Regions from separate parts of the Rhizobium viscosum genome, predicted to be linked through region 3. Evidence: predicted binding sites of a transcription regulator. Region 3 holds the regulator's gene; each other region holds the start of a gene.
What was found. The regulator PhoB, encoded in region 3, activates phosphate uptake and scavenging genes when phosphate is short. The targets are predictions, from matches to a motif close to TGTCATNNANCTGTCAT.
Positions count from the first base shown of each region.

Region 1 (6,572 bases), 480 kb from region 3:
CGGCATCGGCCCGCGTGAAGATGGCACCGGTTTCGGGATCGAAGTGGCCCTGACCGTCAACATCCCGGGCGTCGACCGCGAAACTGCTGAAAAGCTCGCAGCTGCGGCCCACATCGTCTGCCCTTACAGCCACGCCATGCGCACCTCGACCGAAGTTCCGGTCACAGTCGCCTGATTACTTGCTGCGCCAGTGAATAAAGGCCGGGGCATTGCTCCGGCCTTTTCTTTTGAATTAATGCGCCGCCCGCTGTTCCGGCCCGGGCAACTGATCGGCATCAGTCAGAGTGCCCAGGAAAGCGACGATATCGTCGATTTCCGATTCAGTCAGTGCCGGCGGATCGCCGGGCTTGCGGCCGAAGGGCGGGTCCTGATTGAGATTGCCCCAATAGGCCTCGGGTATATCGTCATATTTGCGGATCGTGCCGTCGGCGTTTTTCGGATACCAGCGGCCCGGATCGCTGTCGCGCGTGGCATAGAAGGAGACGACATCGCGCAGTGAATGGAAATAGCCATTGTGGAAGAAGCTCTTCTTGAGCGCCACATTGCGCAGAGTCGGCGTACGGAACAGGCCGCAGTATTCCGGCCGATCCTTGAAATCGGTACGCTGAGGGCCGCAAAGGCCGAGGTCGTGATAGTCAGGATCGTTGTTGGCCGGGATCGCCATGTTGCGCGGCACTGCGAGACCGAGGAAGCCGAAGTCGGAAAATTGCGGCGGCTCCCCATCATTGGCGGGCTCGCTCAGATGGCAGCTCGAACAGTTTCCCTTGGCCGGATCTTCGAAGAGCTCGCGCCCGTGAAGCTCCTGCGCCGTCAGAGTGCCCTTGCCGGCAAGAAAGGTGTCATAGCGGCTGGAATAGGGATAGAAGTCTGCGCCGCTCTGCTCGAAAGTGCTGAGCGCCTCGACTGCTCCCTGGAAGGCATCCCCTGCATTGCCGAAGACATCCTGGCCAAAAATCTCCTTGAAATCACCGGCATAGGCTGCTTTGCTGAGCGAGGCGACGACCTGGCTTTCGTCCTTGTTGCCCATTTCGAAAGGCGAAAGCAGCGGGATCTTCGCCTGGTCGTAGCCATGGTCCACGCGCCCGTCCCAGGTCAGGCCGCCGGTCGGCCCATTGTCGACGCTCTCGTCGCCTTCGTCTTCGGAATCGTAGAAATGCTCGGTAAAGGAGGGGACGGCCTGCAGGTAGCGTAAGGTCGGCACGGCGCGCAGTCCCGGCTGGTCCATATGCGGCCCGCCCATTTCGATCGGCGTTGCGGAAGCTGGGGCGAAACCATGATGCGGATCGTGGCAGGAGGCGCAGGCCTGCATGCCGGAGGCCGAAAGAGAGGAATCGAAGAACATCTTGCGGCCGAGTTCCGTCAGCGCCTCAGCGCGGGCATAGGCTTGCGCCCGCGACATGGGGCCGGGGTGCACGCCGCCGGTGACGGCCGCGCTGCTTTGCCGCAGGGGCAAAAGGCCAAAACCGAGCGCACTGACCGCCAGACCAAGCGCCAGGCCAGACCGCAGAAGCCAGATAATCTTTGTCGCCATGTCAGCGATTCCAATGGGTTAACATGATGCACGCTCATGATCGAACCTGACTGCAACAGATTGATGACGCGCGCGTACCGGCCGCTGCAACAACCCGCCCGATGTCACAAAGCTGATAGATGGCGGGAATAGCGTCTCGCCTGCGCTTGGGTCTTCCACGTCCGCCCGGCGCCCCTCTAGCCACGCCCCCTTAGCCATGAGGTATCCCGCCATGACCAGACTGAAATTCCTCCGCAATCTTTCGCTGGCCGGCTCGGCCATGCTGCCGCTGGCGCTTGCCACGGCCGCCCATGCAGCGCCCGCCGGCATGGACAAAATCCAGAATATCGTCGTCATCTACGCTGAAAACCGCAGTTTCGATAACCTCTATGGCAGCTTTCCGGGTGCCAACGGCCTCGCCAACGCAAGCGAAAGCCAGGCACGCCAGCTCGATCGCGATGGCGCACCGCTCGCCGAACTGCCGCCGGCCTGGGGCGGCTTGACCGCCAAGGGTGTGACACCCGCGATCACCGAGGCGCAGTCCGCCCACCTCGCCAATGCCGTCTTCTCGATCGACGATCCCAAGGGCTTCGCGCAGCCGACCAATGTCATCACCCGCGACCTCTGGCACCGCTTCTACCAGGAGCAGATGCAGATCGACGGCGGCAAGAACGACAAGTTCGTCGCCTGGGCTGATTCCGGCAGCCTTGTCATGGGCCACTATGACGGCTCGATCCTGCCCATGTGGCAGGTCGCCAAGAAATACGTCCTCGCCGATAACTTCTTCCAGGGCGGCTTCGGCGGCTCATTCTTCAACCACTTCCAGCTGATCTGCGCCTGCGCACCCTATTATGCGGATGCCGACAAGAGCCCCGCCAAGCCCACGATCGCCAAGGTCGATGCCGACGGCATTTCGCTGACCGTTGCCGAAAATGCCCCAAAATCCGCGCTCGACGGTGCCCCGAAATTCGTCTCCGACGGCAACCTCACGCCGGATTTCTATGCCGTCAACACCATGCAGCCGCCCTACCAGCCGAGCGCCAATGCTCCGGCCAAGGATGGCGATGCAGCCTATGCTGATCCCTCGCAGCCCAACACCTTGCCGCCGCAGCACGAAATCACCATCGGTGACCTGCTGTCGCTGAAGGGCGTCACCTGGGCATGGTATAGCGGCGCCTGGCAGGCAGCGCTCGATGGCAAGAACGCCACGCCGGTGCCGAACTTCCAGTTCCACCATCAGCCCTTCAACTATTTCGCCAACTTCGCGCCGGGCACGCCCGCCCGCGCCGAACATCTGAAGGACGGCGGCCTCGGTGGCGAAGCCTTCATCAAGGATATCGACGACGGCAAACTGCCGGCCGTTTCCTTCTACAAGCCGCAGGGCAACCTCAACGAACATGGCGGTTACGCCGATGTTTCGAGTGGTGACCAGCACCTCGCCGATCTCGTCTCCCATCTCGAAAAGAGTCCGCAATGGGGCCACATGCTCGTCATCGTCACCTATGACGAAAACGGCGGCTTCTGGGATCACGTCGCTCCGCCGAAGGCCGACCGCTGGGGCCCTGGCAACCGCATTCCGGCCTTCATCATCTCGCCCTATGCCAAGGCCGGCATGATCGACCATACGCAATATGACACGACCTCGATCCTGCGCCTGATCACGGCCCGTTACGACCTGCCGGTGCTGCCGGGTCTGCTTGCCCGCGACAAGGCGCTGGCGCTGAACAACGAGCCGCCGATGGGCAACCTGACGGCATCGCTCGACCTGACGCGCTGATCGTCACGATAATACTGTCTTCTCCCCAGACGTTGGGGAGAAGACTTCATGCTTTCCGGATGTCTTATCCATTGAGCGCGCGCATGCCGACTTCGCTGTAGCGATCTCCGACAGCGCGGGGCAGGGCGCCGGCGATTTCCTCGAGATCCTGCTGCGTCAGATCAACGGCAGCCGCTCCGAGGTTTTCGTCGAGCCGTGTGCGGCGGCGAGTTCCGGGAATAGGCACGATATCTTCGCCCTGAGCCATCACCCAGGCGAGCGCCAGTTGCGCCGGTGTTGCGTCCTTGCGGCGCGCGATCTCTTCGACCACAGCGACAAGTTCGAGATTGCGCTTGAAATTGTCACCCATGAACCGCGGCGAACTGCGTCTGTAGTCGTCGGACGCGAGTTCGTCGACGGACTTGATCGCTCCGGACAGGAAGCCGCGTCCGAGCGGTGAATAGGCGACAAGCCCGATCCCGAGTTCACGAAGGGTCTGCAGCACGCCGTCTTCCGGTTCGCGCGACCAGAGCGAATATTCGCTTTGAACGGCAGCAATGGGATGCACGGCATGCGCCCTGCGGATCGTCTCGGCGCTGGCTTCCGACAGGCCGATATGCCGGACCTTGCCGGCTTCGACGAGTTCCTTCATCGCGCCCACCGTCTCTTCGATCGGCGTATCGGGATCGACACGGTGGAGATAGTAGAGGTCGATATGGTCGACGCCGAGCCGCCGCAAAGACCCTTCGCAGGATGCCTTTGCATAGTCTGGCCGTCCGTTGGCCGATTGGGCGCTGACGCCGGGCATCGCTCCAGCTGCGCGTACGATGCCGAACTTGGTTGCCAGTACCACCTGGTCACGCCGGTCCTTGATCGCTTCCCCAACAAGTTCTTCGTTGGTGTGCGGACCATAGGTATCGGCCGTATCGAGCAGGGTGACACCGCACTCAAGCGCATGATGGATCGTGGCGATCGCCTCACCTCTATCGTCCGCCGTTGCGCCATAGGCCCAGTTCATGCCCATGCAGCCGAGGCCGATCGACCCGACCTCAAGTCCTTGCCCGAGCCGGCGTGTCTGCAATCTTCCGTTTGTCATCTCTCATCCTTTCTTCCGCCTCCTCATAGGAGGCGATTTTGCCGTCGAGGACGCGAAGGCAGGATTCGAGATCGGCCACATGGGCCCGGACATGCTCACGATGCTTCTTGAGCATCTCGCGACGCTCGCCGAAAGTGGCTTTCCCGCTACCGGCAAGCTTTGCATAAAGCAGCATGTCGCGGATCGGCATGCCGGTCGTCTTCAGACGGCCGAGAAACTCGATCCAGGAAAGGATTGAAGCGTCGTAGTCGCGTTGTCCGGATCGGTCGCGATCGGCATAGGGCAGCAGGCCGATACGCTCGTAATAACGCAGCGTATGAGCTGACAGACCGCACCGTTTCGCGAGGTCGCTGATCTTCATGAAACACCTGTTCTCGTCACGACGCCAAGGAAGCTACGGCTTTGAGCGCACTCTAAGTCAAGAGGCTTTTTGCGGCCAATTTTGCAGCCGTCTATCCCGCGCCTTGTAGGGTTCACGCCAGGTACTGCAAGTCCCGCCTCAGCCCATCCGCATCGCCATTTGGCAGCTTTGCTTCCAGCGCAGCATGCGTGCTTTCCCAGATCGGCAGAGCCTTTTGCAGCGCCGTCCGCCCTTCATCCGTCAGGCAGAGGAGGCGGCCGCGCCGGTCCCTCGGATTCTGCACCACATTGACGAAACCCTTGCGCTGCAGCGGCTTTAGCGCCGCCGTCAGTGTCGTCTGATCCATAGCGAGCAGGCTTGCGACCGGTCCCATCGGTGGCGGTTCCGGTCGGTTCAGGGACATCAGCAGCGAGAACTGGCCGTTGGTGAGGCCGACGGGCCGCAATGCATCGTCGAACAGCCTTGCGAGCGCACGGGCTACGCGCTGCACATGCAGGCACAGGCACGTATCCCGCACCAGAAGCGTCGTAGAAAAAGGAATCGCGATCGAGTTTGACATGATCTATTTCTATTGATATCAATGTATTTAGTCAAGGAGAGGAGACTATCTGCCGGAAAATGCCTGCCGCGCCGGAGGAGGGCGTAGATCATGTTGAACAAGGTGACTCAAAATCCCGCCGTTTCCCGCGAGGAATGGCTTGAAGCCCGCCGAGCTTTGCTCCTGAGAGAGAAAGAGGCGACGCATCTCAGAGACAAAGTGAATGCCGAGCGCATGGCTTTGCCTTGGGTGAAAGTAGACAAGAACTACACGTTCGATACGCCCCAGGGGCCGAAATCGCTCGCCGACCTTTTCGATGGCCGCAGCCAGCTCATGGTCTATCACTTCATGTTCGGCCCTGAATGGGAGGCCGGTTGCCCCGGCTGCTCGTTCCTCGCCGATCATCTCGACGGCACGCTGCCGCACTTGAACCACCACGACGTCACACTTGTCGCCGTCGCCCGCGCACCACTTGCCAAGATCGAGGCCTACAAGCAGCGCATGGGTTGGAAATTCCCCTGGGTTTCGTCCTTCGGCAGCGATTTCAACTTCGACTATCACGTATCTTTCACGCCTGAGGACCTTGCCAAAGACAAGGTCTTTTATAATTTCTCTCCGATAGCGCCCTCTGACGCCAATGATGAGCTGCCCGGACTTTCGGCCTTTTACCGGAATGAGAAGGGCGAAGTGTTCCATACCTATTCGAGCTATGCCCGCGGCGCCGAAGAGATCCTTGGTACGCTGATGATCCTGGATCACGCGCCCAAGGGCCGCAACGAAGATTCGACCATGGATTTCGTGAAGCGTCACGATGAATATGAGGAAGCCCCCCAAGCCTCATCCAGCTGCCACTAGACCCAGCCATCCATCATCCGGAGGAGAAGGACGATGAAGACTGCAGAAGTGCTGAAGGAGCATGCTTTCCTGGAGAGAATGGTCGGTCACTGGACCGTTGCCGCTTCGGACATGACCGGCGACAAGCCTTGGCAGGAGAGCGTGCGCTCCCTGCAAGGCATCTGGTTCGTTGCCGAAGGAGCCGGTGAAATGACCGACGGCAAGCAGGCAACGACGATCCTGACCCTCGGCTACGACTCGAGCAAAAGCAAATATGTAGGCAGCTGGATCGGCTCGATGATGGACTACATGTGGACCTATGAGGGCGAGATCGAGCCCTCGGGTAATGTTCTGTCGCTCTATACCAGGGGACCGGCCTTCGAAGGCGACGGCCTTGCCGACTATCGCGAGCAGATCGCCTTCCTCGACGACAACGCCAGAACCTTCACATCGAGCGTCAGGGAAGCCGACGGCACC
Region 1 covers NZ_JADBEC010000001.1:869,194-875,765, reverse strand. Annotated here, with positions in the region: gene H4W29_RS04465 (organic hydroperoxide resistance protein) at 1-175, shown strand, start outside; gene H4W29_RS04460 (cytochrome-c peroxidase) at 233-1,531, opposite strand; gene H4W29_RS04455 (acid phosphatase) at 1,743-3,287, shown strand; gene H4W29_RS04450 (aldo/keto reductase) at 3,352-4,347, opposite strand; gene H4W29_RS04445 (MerR family transcriptional regulator) at 4,316-4,723, opposite strand; gene H4W29_RS04440 (MarR family winged helix-turn-helix transcriptional regulator) at 4,836-5,282, opposite strand; gene H4W29_RS04435 (DUF899 domain-containing protein) at 5,373-6,116, shown strand; gene H4W29_RS04430 (DUF1579 domain-containing protein) at 6,150-6,572, shown strand, end outside.
Region 1: H4W29_RS04455 (acid phosphatase) is a predicted target of PhoB. The motif match lies at 1,584-1,600, and genes of this name have one in related genera.

Region 2 (6,572 bases), 360 kb from region 3:
CATCAGGCGCTCGCCGACATTGGCGCCGGCAGAGACCGTCATGCGCAGCCCGTCGGCCGGGTTCTGGTGCACGAAGCCCCAGTCCGTGCGCATCAGGAAGCGGCGCTCGGCCTCGTTCATGTGGTAGAGGTCGCGGTAGCTGCCGTCGCGCATGTGGTACTCGACACTGCCGGTCGTCGGCATCAGCCGGGTGGAGATGCAGTTGAGTAGCGTCGTCTTGCCCGAGCCGGATTCACCGACGATGGCGAGCACTTCGCCGGGCCAGAGCTCGAAGGAGACGTTGCGGCAGCCGATGCGGTTGCCGTAGAACTTCGAGAGGTCGTTGACTTTGAGAAGCGGTGTGTCGGTCATTCGGCAGCCTCCCGGGCCAGCATCTCGCCGGCATGTCCGTGTGCCCGGCGGTCTTCGCAATGGTCGGTGTCGGAGCAGACGAACATGCGCCCGCCCTTGTCGTCGAGGATCACCTCGTCGAGATAGACGTCCTCGGCGCCGCAGAGCGCGCAGGGCTTGCCGAAGCGCTGGATCTCGAAAGGATGGTCTTCGAAGTCCAGGCTGACGACGTCTGTATAGGGCGGCACGGCATAGATGCGCTTTTCACGGCCGGCGCCGAAGAGCTGCAGTGCCTCGGACTTGTGCATTTTCGGATTGTCGAATTTCGGGGTCGGCGAGGGATCCATGACGTAGCGGCCATTGACCTTCACCGGATAGGCATAGGTCGTGGCGATGCGGCCGTTGCGGGCGATATCCTCATAGAGCTTCACATGCATGAGGCCGTATTCTTCCAGCGCATGCATCTTGCGCGTTTCGGTCTCGCGCGGTTCGAGGAAACGCAGCGGTTCCGGGATCGGCACCTGGTAGACGAGCACCTGGCCTTCGCCGAGTTTCTCCTCGGGGATGCGGTGGCGCGTCTGGATGATCGTCGCGTCCTTGGTGTGGGTGGTCACGGCGACATTGGCGACCTTCTGGAAGAACGCGCGGATGGAGACGGCGTTCGTCGTGTCGTCGGCACCCTGGTCGATGACCTTGAGAACGTCGTCAGGTCCGATGATCGAGGCCGTCACCTGTACGCCGCCCGTACCCCAGCCGTAGGGCATCGGCATTTCTCGGCTGGCAAAGGGTACCTGATAGCCGGGGATGGCGATCGCCTTCAGGATGGCGCGACGGATCATGCGTTTGGTCTGTTCGTCGAGATAGGCGAAATTGTAGGTGGCGAGATCACTCATTCGGCGGCCTCCTTTTGGGTCTCGCCGCTGTTGCGGGCGGCTTCGAATTCGCGGCGCATGCGGCGGACGAGGTCGAGTTCGGCCTGGAAGTCCACGTAGTGCGGAAGCTTCAGGTGCTCGACGAAACCGGTCGCCTGCACGTTGTCGGAATGGGAAATGACGAATTCCTCGTCCTGCGCCGGCGCGGTGATGTCCTCGCCAAGCTCTTCGGCGCGCAATGCGCGATCCACCAGCGACATGGCCATCGCCTTGCGCTCGCTCTGGCCGAAGACGAGGCCGTAGCCGCGGGTGAACTGCGGCGGAGCCTTGGCCGAACCCTTGAACTGGTTGACCATCTGGCATTCTGTGAGCTGGATCGTGCCGAGCGAAACGGCGAAGCCGAGCTCCGGCACGTCGAATTCCACCTCGACCTCGCCGATGCGGATTTCCCCGGTGAAGGGGTGGTTGCGGCCATAGCCGCGCTGGGTGGAATAGCCGAGTGCCAGAAGGAAGCCCTCGTCGCCGCGGGCAAGCGCCTGCAGGCGAAGATCCCTGGTCATCGGAAATTCCATCGGTTCGCGCGTCAGGTCGCCTGTCTCGTGATCCTCGGGCAGTTCGCCGTCATTTTCGATCAGGCCTTCCTGGCCGAGGATTTCGGAGACGCGCATGACGCGGCCGGTCTCGGCCGGACGCTGGGCAGGCTCTTCCACCGCCTCGTCCGTCAGCAGGCTCGGGTCGAGCAGGCGGTGCGTATAGTCGAAGGTCGGGCCGAGAAGCTGTCCGCCCGGGAGATCCTTGTAGGTGGCGGAGATGCGGCGCTCGATCTGCATGCCGGCCGTATCGAGCGGCCTGGAATAGCCGAAGCGCGGCAGTGTCGTGCGATAGGCGCGCAGCAGGAAGATCGCTTCGATCATGTCGCCGCGCGACTGGCGCACGGCAAGTGCGGCAAGCGTCCGGTCATAGAGCGAAGCTTCGGCCATGACGCGGTCGACGGCGAGCGCCAGCTGTTCGACGATCTGCTCGATGCCGATGGCAGGCACGGAGCGGTCGCCGCGCCGGCGGTCGGCGAGCAGGCGGTGGGCATTGGCGATGGCGGCCTCGCCACCCTTGACGGCAACATACATGAGCTCAGATCTCCGTTGCTGTGATCTTGGTGGTACGCGGCAGGCAGAGGAAACGCTTGCCCGCCGTCAGCACGATGTCGACGCCGCGCGGAAAGAGTGCGCGGTTTTCCGTCCAGAGGCGCAGGAAGGTCTCCGGCAGGCCGACAGGCGCGATCTCGGTCACGCTCTGGATACCCGGCCCCATCAAAGCGAGACGGCGCCCGCCTTCGAGGTCGGCAAGTTCGATCACGACGGTCGTGGAACGATCAGGGTATTCCTGCGTGCCTGATGCAAACAGGCCGAAGGTGGAAAGCGTGATGCCGGCTTCAACGAAGGCGAAGCGCGCTTCGGCCTTTTCGGTGGTCAGCGGCGCACCCGCATGGAAGCCCAGCCATTCCGGGACTGCCGACTTGGCGAGCCCGGCGGAAAGCCAGACCGGCGTGTCATGGTCGCAGAGCGTCAGGCCGATTGCGCTGGCGGCGATGCCGAGCGGTGCGGGCGGCATAACATCGGGCGTGACGGACTGGATCGTGCCGGGCCGTGCCATGCCGTCCATCAGCATCTTGAACACGCTCTGCGCGTTGAAAACCGGCTCAGTAAAGCCACCGGTCAGGACGTCGGTCTTGATGCCCATCAGTCTTCTCCCCGGACCATGGTGAAGAAGTCGACACGGGTCGCGGACGTTTCTTCAGCCTTGCGATTGTTGTCTTCGGCGATCCGCCGGGCGATCGGCGAAAGCAATTTTTCCTCGACGAAGCCTTTGGTCGCCTCTTCCTGCCAGAGCGCATCGAATATGGCGGAAAGCCGCGCCTTCTCGCGGTCAGTGCCGAGCGCCTGCGCATGGCCGACCGAGCCGGAGGCAAGGCGCACCGTTGCGCGCGTCACCGTCACTTCGCCGAGATTGAAGGGCGCACCGCCGCCGCCGATACGGCCGCGAACCATGACGAGGCCGGTCTCCGGGCCGCGCACCGACTGTGCCGCCGGCTTTTCGGCCAGCGCATCCCACGCCGCCAGCAATTCCTGTGTCTCGGCGCGGGCGAGCAGATCGACGGTGCGTTTGCGTCCGTTGCCTGCCTGCGCCGCAGCGTCTGTCTTCTCTGCTGCCGTCATCGTTTTTCCTCGAAATGTCTATTGATATAGACAACCATACAAGCTATACCTATCCCTAAATCGGCGAGGTGACAAGCGTGTGACACGACACGTCCAAAATTGGCCGGGCCCGAAGATGAATTGCGTCGAAAGTGATCAGGGAAGGGGTGCAATGGCAGGCATAAAGCAGGTGCAGCGGCAGACGGGCGTGGCGCTCTGGCGGCAGATCGCCGACCGGATCCGCGAGGCGATCAGCAGCGGTGCCTATGACGAAACGGGCATGGTGCCGCCTGAGACCGCTCTGGCGCTGCAGTTCGGCGTCAACAGGCATACGGTGCGCAGTGCCCTTGCAGCCCTTGCTCAGGAAGGCATCGTGCGCGCGGTGCAGGGCCGCGGCACACTGATCGAGCGCAAGGAGCGCCTGAATTTTCCGATCAGCCGCCGCACCCGCTTTACCGATGGTCTGGGTGACCAGGCACGCGAGACGCACTCGCTCCTGCTCGAACATGCGCAAGAGCCGGCCAATGCCGAGGTGGCCCGCTGGCTCCGCATCGAACAGGGTACGCCGGTCATCCGGCTGGAAACGGTGCGCGATGCCGACAGGCGGCCAGTCGCACGCGGCACGAGCTGGTTTCCGGCAGCGCGCTTTCCTGGCCTCGTCGAGACCTATCGCCAGACCGAGTCCATCACCAAGGCTTTCGCCGCACTCGGCCTTTCGGATTATGTGCGCGCCACGACCGAGATCACTGCCGCCCACGCCGATTCCGGCGACCTCGCCGATCTGGAACTGACGCCCGGCGCCGTGCTCCTGATCACCAAGGCGATGAATACCGATCTGGAAGGCGTGCCGGTGCAATATTCGATCAGCCGCTTTGCCGCAGACCGCGTCCAGTTCACCATCGAGAACTGAAAACGAAAAAGGCCGGGCTCATGCCCAGCCCCCTAACCGAAATGTGGAATCCCAACGGATGTTGATGCCAGGTCCGCTTGCGGCGCGGCTGTTTCAGGTGGGCCATCTTGCTGGAGATATGTTCGTGAAGCATTCCGCTCACTCAACTGTCACGGAATATCCATTTTAGCGACGTCCCAAAACACAATTGCAAAACTGTCGCTTTAATCGGGACTTTTGTGACAAGCGCCTGATTGACAATTTTTGAAAATTTGCCCTCCTTGTCGTGTCTCAATCTCAACTGGAAAGAGACAGCAATGCGCAAATCCTTCTATGCTTCCCAAAGCATCTACTCGGAACCTGGGCCGTATCGCGAAACATTGATGCGCGGTGGCGTCGAGCCCAAGTCAATTGCCCGGTGGATTAGCTCATTTATGCAGCACCCTCGCGGGGCTGAGTCCGAAGAACGAGGCTTCACACCTGAACAGGCCGCCGATCTGGAGCTTCGTTCATTGGCAGAGCTTCTGTCTGTCGCTGTAAAACGCAATTTGCTTGAAGGCGATTCCGCACAGCACAAGGTCGGCGGCGTATGCCGGGATTTCGCTATACTGGCGGTTAGTAGATTTCGTGAGCGCGGCACCCCGGCTCGCCTCCGTGTCGGATTTGCCGACTATCTGGTGCCTGGACATTGGGAAGATCATTGGCTTTGCGAATGGCATGACGGCGTGCGTTGGAAACGGCTCGATGTGGAGTTTGCAGCTATCGAGGGAGTTTCCTTCGATCCCTTGGACGTGCCGCGCGAGCGGTTCCTGACGGCAGGCGAGGCATGGTTTCGGATCAAAGACGAGCCGGAGATCGCCTCCCGATTTGGCGTGTCGAGCCTCGACCTTGGCGGGGAGTGGTTCGTCGCGGGAAGCCTGCTTCAGGAAATCGCAGCCCTGCGTAAGCTGGAACTGAAACCTTGGGATTACTGGGGTCTATCAAAGGACCTCTCCCCCGTTTCAACCGAGTTGCCGCACCAGGCGAGAGCGACGCTAGACCATCTCGTTTCACGGCTCAGGACCGTCACTATCGATGGGGAGGACGAGCCGGAAACTTTAGCGGACTGGCCTTTACCAGAGGAGGTTATCAGCTTCCCACAAGGTGAGGCTGTAGCTGTCGTGTTGCGTAATTCCTAACTTCCGCGACATACAACCGACTCTGAAATCTAACGGGAAATCCTGTCGCCAATATCGGACGCAAAGGTCGGAGTTTCGCGACAGGAAGTATTCCGCATTTAAGTTAGGGGCTGGGACTCTCACGCCCGGCCTCTGCTACTTTAGCTATGATCGCAATCAGTGCGCGCCGGACATGTCGCCGAGCACTTCCTTGGAAGCGACGGTCGAATCTGCCTTCAGCTTGTAGACCATGGGCACGCCCGTCGCGAGATTCAGCGAAAGAACCTGCTCGCGGGTGAGGCGGTCGAGAACCATGACGAGCGAACGCAGCGAATTGCCGTGCGCGGCAACCAGCACCTTTTCGCCGCGCAGGACGCGCGGAAGGATTTCCGTCAGGTAATAAGGCCAGACGCGGGCGCCGGTGTCGCGCAGGCTCTCGCCGCCCGGAGGCGGAACGTCATAGGAGCGGCGCCAGACATGCACCTGCTCTTCGCCCCACTTGGCGCGGGCATCGTCCTTGTTGAGACCGGAAAGATCGCCGTAGTCGCGTTCGTTGAGCGCCTGGTCGCGGATCGTCTGCAGGTCCGGCTGGCCGACCTTGTCGAGGACGAGCTTCAGCGTGTGCTGCGCGCGCACCAGTGCGGAGGTGAAGGCAATATCGAACTTGATCCCGTAGTCGGCAAGCGCCTGGCCGCCGGTCGTGGCTTCCTGGATGCCGAGTTCGGTCAGATCGGGGTCCTTCCAGCCGGTGAAGAGATTCTTGAGATTCCAGTCGCTCTGGCCGTGGCGAACGAGGACGAGGGTACCGCTCATGAAAAATGCCTCCGAGAAATGGTCAATGGGAAGAAAGCCCGAGAACATCGAGCATGGAATAGAGCCCCGGCTTCTTGTCGCGCGCCCAAAGGGCTGCCTTGATGGCGCCACGCGCGAAGATCGAACGGTCGGTTGCGCTGTGCGAAAGCGTGACGGTCTCGCCTTCGCCGGCAAAGAGCACGGAATGCTCGCCGATGACCGAGCCGCCGCGCAGCGTCGCAAAGCCGATGGTGCCGGCTTCCCGCGGTCCGGTATGGCCGTCGCGTACGCGTACGGACTTCGCGGCAAGATCGATATTGCGGCCCTTTGCGGCTGCCTC
Region 2 covers NZ_JADBEC010000001.1:1,710,363-1,716,934, reverse strand. Annotated here, with positions in the region: gene phnK (phosphonate C-P lyase system protein PhnK) at 1-351, opposite strand, end outside; gene H4W29_RS08645 (alpha-D-ribose 1-methylphosphonate 5-phosphate C-P-lyase PhnJ) at 348-1,223, opposite strand; gene H4W29_RS08640 (carbon-phosphorus lyase complex subunit) at 1,220-2,326, opposite strand; gene phnH (phosphonate C-P lyase system protein PhnH) at 2,331-2,939, opposite strand; gene phnG (phosphonate C-P lyase system protein PhnG) at 2,939-3,415, opposite strand; gene phnF (phosphonate metabolism transcriptional regulator PhnF) at 3,567-4,304, shown strand; gene H4W29_RS08620 (transglutaminase-like domain-containing protein) at 4,601-5,461, shown strand; gene H4W29_RS08615 (2,3-bisphosphoglycerate-dependent phosphoglycerate mutase) at 5,618-6,253, opposite strand; gene dapB (4-hydroxy-tetrahydrodipicolinate reductase) at 6,276-6,572, opposite strand, start outside.
Region 2: phnF (phosphonate metabolism transcriptional regulator PhnF) is a predicted target of PhoB. The motif match lies at 3,484-3,500, and genes of this name have one in related genera.

Region 3 (6,572 bases):
GCCGGTCGGCCTCTTTGCCGCGATCTACATGGCCGAGTATGCCTCTCCGAAGGTCCGCTCCATCGCCAAGCCGCTTCTCGAAGTGCTCGCCGGCATTCCGACGATCGTCTACGGCTTCTTCGCGCTCGTCACCATTGGGCCGTTCCTGCGTGATTTCTCGGCGCAGATCAGCGGTCTCCTGACCGGCAACTATACGAACTTCATCCAGGCACAGAGCGTCATCACCGCCGGCATCGTCATGGGCATCATGCTGATCCCCTACGTGTCCTCGCTGTCGGACGATATCATCACTGCCGTGCCGCGTGCCCTGCGCGATGGCTCGCTCGGCCTCGGCGCCACACGCTCCGAAACCATCAAGAAGGTCGTTCTCCCGGCCGCTCTGCCCGGTATCGTCGGCGCCCTGCTGATGACGGCTTCCCGCGCCATCGGCGAAACCATGATCGTCGTGCTGGCCGCCGGTGTCGCCGCCCGTATCCAGATCAATCCTTTCGAGCCGATGACGACCGTGACCGTCAAGATCGTCAACCAGCTGACCGGCGACCTTGAGTTCACCTCGCCGCAGACGCTGGTTGCCTTCGCACTCGGCATCACGCTGTTCTGCATCACGCTTTGCCTCAACATTTACGCGCTCTACATCGTGCGCAAATACCGGGAGCAGTACGAATGACGAATATTGTTTCCCCCGTCGCCGGCGTTACCGTTTCCAAGGCCCCCGCACGTCGCGATATCGGCATCAAGCGCCGTTACGCCGCCGAGCGCCGGTTCCAGGCTTACGGCATCGCCGCCATCGCATTCGGCCTCGTCTTCCTCTTCATCCTGCTGTGGACGGTCATCAGCAACGGCTATACCGCCTTCCAGCAGACCGCGATCACGCTGCCGATCGAGTTCACCGAGAAGACCATCGACCCTGATAACAAGCGCGCGACAGATCCTTCGGTTCTGGTTACGGCCAACTATCCGGTTCTCCTGCGTGACGCGATCGTCAAGCAGCTCGGCCTCAATGCGTCGAGCCGCCCAGATGTGCGCGACGCAACCGCCATGCTGTCCAAGGGTGCACCGATCCAGTTGCGCGACATGGTCGTCGCCGACCCCTCGATCATTGGCAAGACCGTCAATGTTACGGTGCTTGCAGATGCCAATATCGACAGCGCCAACAAGGGCCAGATCGACCTCAAGGTCGATGAGAAGAACCGCAAGGTCAACGACAAGCAGGTTGGCTGGATGAACCAGCTGAAGGCGAGCGGCGTGCTTCACAAGACGTTCAACACCGGCCTCTTCGTCAACGGCAATTCCAGCCGTCCGGAAGCCGCAGGCCTCGGCGTCGCCCTCATCGGCTCGCTCTACCTGATGCTGATCGTTCTCGCACTTGCGCTGCCGATCGGCGTTGCCGCCTCGATTTACCTTGAGGAATTCGCGCCGAAGAACAGGCTGACGGACCTGATCGAGGTCAATATCAACAACCTCGCTGCCGTTCCGTCGATCGTCTACGGTCTGCTCGGCCTGTCGGTCTTCATCAACTTCGCCGGCCTGCCGCGTTCGGCATCGCTGGTCGGCGGCCTGGTGCTGACCCTGATGACGCTGCCGACGATCATCATCGCCACCCGCGCCGCATTGCGCGCCGTGCCGCCGTCGATCCGCTCGGCAGCCCTTGGCCTCGGCGCCTCGAAGATGCAGATGGTGTTCCACCATGTGCTGCCGCTTGCAATGCCCGGCATCCTCACCGGCACGATCATCGGCCTTGCCCACGCGCTCGGCGAAACTGCGCCGCTGCTCCTGATCGGCATGGTCGCCTTCGTCGCCCAGGCGCCGACCACTCCGCTCGATCCCTCCACGGCACTTCCGGTTCAGGTCTACATGTGGGCCAACGAAGCCGAGCGCGCATTCGTGGAAAGAACCTCGGGTGCCATCATCGTCCTGCTCCTGTTCCTGATCGTCATGAACATCGGAGCTATCCTCTTGCGTCGTCGCTTTGAGCGCCGCTGGTAAACGGAGTAAAGATCATGAACATGTTGACGGAAGCCGCAGTCGAGAAGGCGCTGGACCAGAAAATGAGCAACGTCCCGTATAAGATGATCGGTCAGGATGTCTCCGTTTATTACGGCGAGAAGCGTGCGCTTTTCGATGTCAATCTGAACATCCGCGAAAACACCGTGACTGCCCTGATCGGCCCGTCGGGCTGCGGCAAGTCCACCTTCCTGCGTTCGCTGAACCGCATGAACGACACGATCGATGGCTGCCGCGTCACCGGCAAGATCACGCTCGACACCGACGATATCTACGATCCTGATATCGACGTCGTCGAACTCCGCGCCCGCGTCGGCATGGTGTTCCAGAAGCCGAACCCGTTCCCGAAGTCGATCTACGAGAACGTCTCCTACGGCCCGCGCATCCACGGCCTCGCCAAGTCCAAGGCCGACCTCGACCAGATCGTCGAGTCGAGCCTGCAGCGCGCCGGCCTCTGGAATGAGGTCAAGGATCGTGTGCATGAATCCGGCACCGGCCTTTCCGGTGGTCAGCAGCAGCGTCTGTGCATCGCACGCGCCGTTGCCGTCAGCCCGGAAGTCATCCTGATGGACGAGCCGTGCTCGGCGCTCGACCCGATCGCGACTGCCAAGGTCGAAGAGCTGATCCACGAGCTGCGTGAGAACTACACCATCGTCATCGTGACGCATTCCATGCAGCAGGCCGCTCGCGTATCACAGCGTACGGCCATGTTCCACCTCGGCAACCTGGTCGAGGAAAACGATACCGACAAGATGTTCACCAATCCGGACGATCCGCGCACCCAGGACTATATCATGGGCCGGTTCGGCTGATTTTGGCGATGTGAAGCCTTCCCGATTTTCGAGGACAAAGCCCCATGGCATCGACACATATTTTTTCCGCCTATGACGACGATCTGAAATTCCTGTCCCGGCGCATTTCCGAGATGGGCGGCCTTGCCGAGCAGATGGGCGCCGACGCCGTCCGTGCGCTTGTTAACGGTGACACCGCACTCGCCCAGAAGGTCATTTCCGACGACGTGATCCTCGATCACGCGGAGCGCGAGATCAACGACAAGGCGATCGTCACGATCGCCCGTCGCCAGCCGATGGCCTCCGACCTTCGTGAGATCATGGGTTCGATCCGCATCGCCGCCGACCTCGAGCGCGTCGGCGATCTCGGCAAGAACACGGCCAAGCGCGTCATCGCCGTCCAGAGCACCGGCGTTCCGCGCAAGCTCGCCCGCGGTCTCGAGCATCTCTCCGAACTGGCACTCGTCCAGCTCAAGGAAGTGCTCGACGTCTACACCAATCGCTCGGCCGACAAGGCCAAGTCCATCCGCGAGCGCGACGATGAGATCGACGCGATGTACACCTCGCTGTTCCGCGAACTCCTCACCTACATGATGGAAGATCCGCGCAACATCACGAGCTGCACGCATCTTCTCTTCTGCGCCAAGAACATCGAGCGCATCGGCGACCATGCGACCAACATTGCCGAGACGATCTACTACATGGCAACTGGCGCCCAGCCGGAAGGCGAGCGTCCGAAGGACGACAGCGCCAATACCGTTGGTGCGGTGACGGAGTAATCCTGAACTGCCGATTATGTGCGCGCCCCGCTGGGGCGCGCATGGGTCGCAGCCCATTCCGAGTTCCTGCATGGTCCCCCCGCTTAAATCACCCCCGGTTTAAGGATCATGCATTAGGAGACTGACACGCATGATCCCAAGAGTTGCAGTTGTTGAAGATGAAGAGGCGCTGAGCGTGCTTCTCCGCTACAACCTCGAAGCTGAAGGTTTCGAGGTGGATACGATCCTTCGTGGCGACGAGGCCGAAATCCGGCTTCAGGAGCGCACGCCGGACCTGCTCATCCTGGACTGGATGCTGCCCGGCGTCTCCGGCATCGAGCTCTGCCGCCGGCTGCGCATGCGGCCGGAAACCGAGCGCCTGCCGATCATCATGCTGACGGCACGCGGCGAAGAGAGCGAGCGCGTTCGCGGTCTCTCGACCGGCGCCGACGACTATGTCGTCAAGCCCTTCTCCACGCCGGAACTCGTTGCCCGCGTCAAGGCGATGCTGCGCCGCGCCCGTCCGGAGGTGCTGTCGACGGTTCTGAAATGTGGTGATATCGAGCTCGATCGCGAAACCCATCGCGTCCATCGCAAGAGCCGCGAAGTCCGCCTCGGCCCGACCGAATTCCGCCTGCTCGAATTCCTGATGTCGTCGCCGGGCAGGGTCTTCTCCCGCTCGCAGCTCCTCGATGGCGTCTGGGGCCACGATATCTATGTGGACGAACGCACTGTCGACGTCCATGTCGGCCGCCTGCGCAAGGCGCTGAATTTCTCCAACATGCAGGATGTCATCCGCACCGTCCGCGGCGCGGGATATTCCATGGAAGCTTAATCCGAGTGATCGGAGGTCCAGACGGGTCGCTCGCTTGCCGGGCGGCCCGTTTGCATATCTGGCACCCCTAGCTCATGAAAGCCGACACCAGGCGCAGAAAGCGAACCTCGAGAGGATCTGCTTTCTACAGACGGATGCGCACAAGAATTCGATCAAGAGCCTTTTGCAAAGCCGCAGTGCCGCCGAACTCGCGAAAGTCCTCGAGCACCTGTTCATTCAATCCGCCCTTGGTCGAATGCTCGCCGATGAGTTCATCAAAACTCGCCACAGGTTTTGATCGGGCAGCATGGGCGAGGCCGGAAAACAATTGACGGAGGTAGGCGTCGCCAGCCGTTCCCGAAAGCCCCTTGCTCTGGAGCCAGGTCGACGTCGCGTCCAGGATGCCGAAATAGCTGGCCATCAGGCAGCTTGCCACCGCGAGAAGCTCGAACTCCTGCTTGTCTTCAACCTGGATCGCCGTTCCGAGCGCCGAAAAGAGGGCGTGGGAAACCTCGTCGGGCGGGTAGATCGCGGTCGCCCCCTGGAGATCTGCAACGAACGGAAGTGGAATTGCCAGGCTCAGGCGAACCGGCTCATCGATCCACGCCAGCAGTTGATCCATTGGCGTGGCCGCGACAAAGCTGATGACATGGTGGCCCGGCCGAAATCGGAGCGAGCGGATGACCTCCTCGGCAATTTGCGGCCTCACTGCCAGAAATACGAGATCGGAGCGGTCGAGAACATCCTGGTTGCCCAAAGCGATCGATACATTCCGGTTTGCCTCCGCGAGGCGGGCCGCGACGCTTGCGCTGCGCGGTGACAGCACGATCGGTGTGTCGCGAAACGCTGTCTTGCCCAATCCGGTGACGACGGCGTCGGTAATCGTGCCCGTCCCGACGAATCCGATTGTCATCCGCTTTGGATCGATCTCCATTGGCACCCCCGAGCGACTGTTTGCGCCGTGCTACTCGACAAGAATACCGCATCTGTATCAGAAAATCGCGCTACGGCGCCATGACCACCATTCCATGCCAGTCTGGGGCTGAGACGCTTGGTGGCCTTGGCCACATAAGTTCGCATTGTCCGGCATGGCGAACGGACGGCAGAGATCGGCCTCCGACAAATAGTCGTGGTCAGGAGCCGTTTTCCAGCCCTCCTGTGCCGGCTAAAAAATCACCCCTCCGCGCAAGGCGAGGAGGGGTGATGGTACTTTGCGTCTGTTGGAAAATCGTGGGTCAGCCGACCCGGACAGCCTTGCGGCGCTCGCTGACCGGCTGGTAGGCGAGGCGCTGGTGATAATTGCAGTAGGGCGAGGAATCCGGGGAGTCGCAGCCGCAGAAATAGAAATCGTCCTTCATCGGATCGCCGACCGGCCACTTGCAGGTGCGCTCCGTCAGTTCCGTCAGGCCGAGGCGGCGGGAGATCGGCACGACCACGTTCTTGGCCGGCACGTATTCCATTTCCTCGACCGTTTCGATCTCGATCTCTTCCTTCAGCATCGTTGCGCCCTGCTGGCGGGTAACGGTGCGGGTGGTGATGCGAGACGCATAGTTCGGCGCGCGCGGAGCCGACGTATTGCGCTTCGGTGCGCGCGCGGCGGTTGCCGTGCCGCCGGCCTTGGCGCGGCCGGGAAGACTGAGCCGGTGAACCTTGCCGATAACAGCGTTTCTACTGACGCCGCCAAGCTGCGCAGCGATCTGGCTGGCGCTCAGCCCCTCCGACCAAAGCTTCTTGAGCTTCTCGACACGCTCGTCTGTCCAGTTCATTGCCCTGTCTCCACCTTTCGCGTTGGTGATGGCAGAATCCCTCACCGTTGCCTCGGAAGTCTCCGAAGCAAGAAACGCCTGATCAATTTTGGTGACTAGTTCCGCCGCATGCAGTCTAGTAATTGAACTTTAACCTAGTGTGAGCCTGACTCTGTGACAAGAGTCGCAGGAATCCGATGAATCCGAATTCGAGGTTTTCCCCAACTTGCTTCCCGAGAGAGTCATTTCTGCAACATTAGCTGTTGATAGACCTGTAAAGCCGATTGCAGGCTTGACGCATGCGCTAAATCCTCAGTTTTGTTGACATTGCAGTGCGAAAAGTAAATAGTGATCCAGGCCGCCGAAAGGCGGCATTTTTAATTTTTCGGACCTGGTTTTCTTAGCCGGAGTCCGGTGCCTCAGAACCTGATCAGGAGATCGCGCCATGGCTGAAGCCTCG
Region 3 covers NZ_JADBEC010000001.1:1,353,354-1,359,925, reverse strand. Annotated here, with positions in the region: gene pstC (phosphate ABC transporter permease subunit PstC) at 1-667, shown strand, start outside; gene pstA (phosphate ABC transporter permease PstA) at 664-1,986, shown strand; gene pstB (phosphate ABC transporter ATP-binding protein PstB) at 2,001-2,816, shown strand; gene phoU (phosphate signaling complex protein PhoU) at 2,861-3,574, shown strand; gene phoB (phosphate regulon transcriptional regulator PhoB) at 3,705-4,388, shown strand; gene H4W29_RS06815 (pyrroline-5-carboxylate reductase) at 4,513-5,301, opposite strand; gene H4W29_RS06810 (GcrA family cell cycle regulator) at 5,603-6,133, opposite strand; gene H4W29_RS06805 (aspartate aminotransferase family protein) at 6,558-6,572, shown strand, end outside.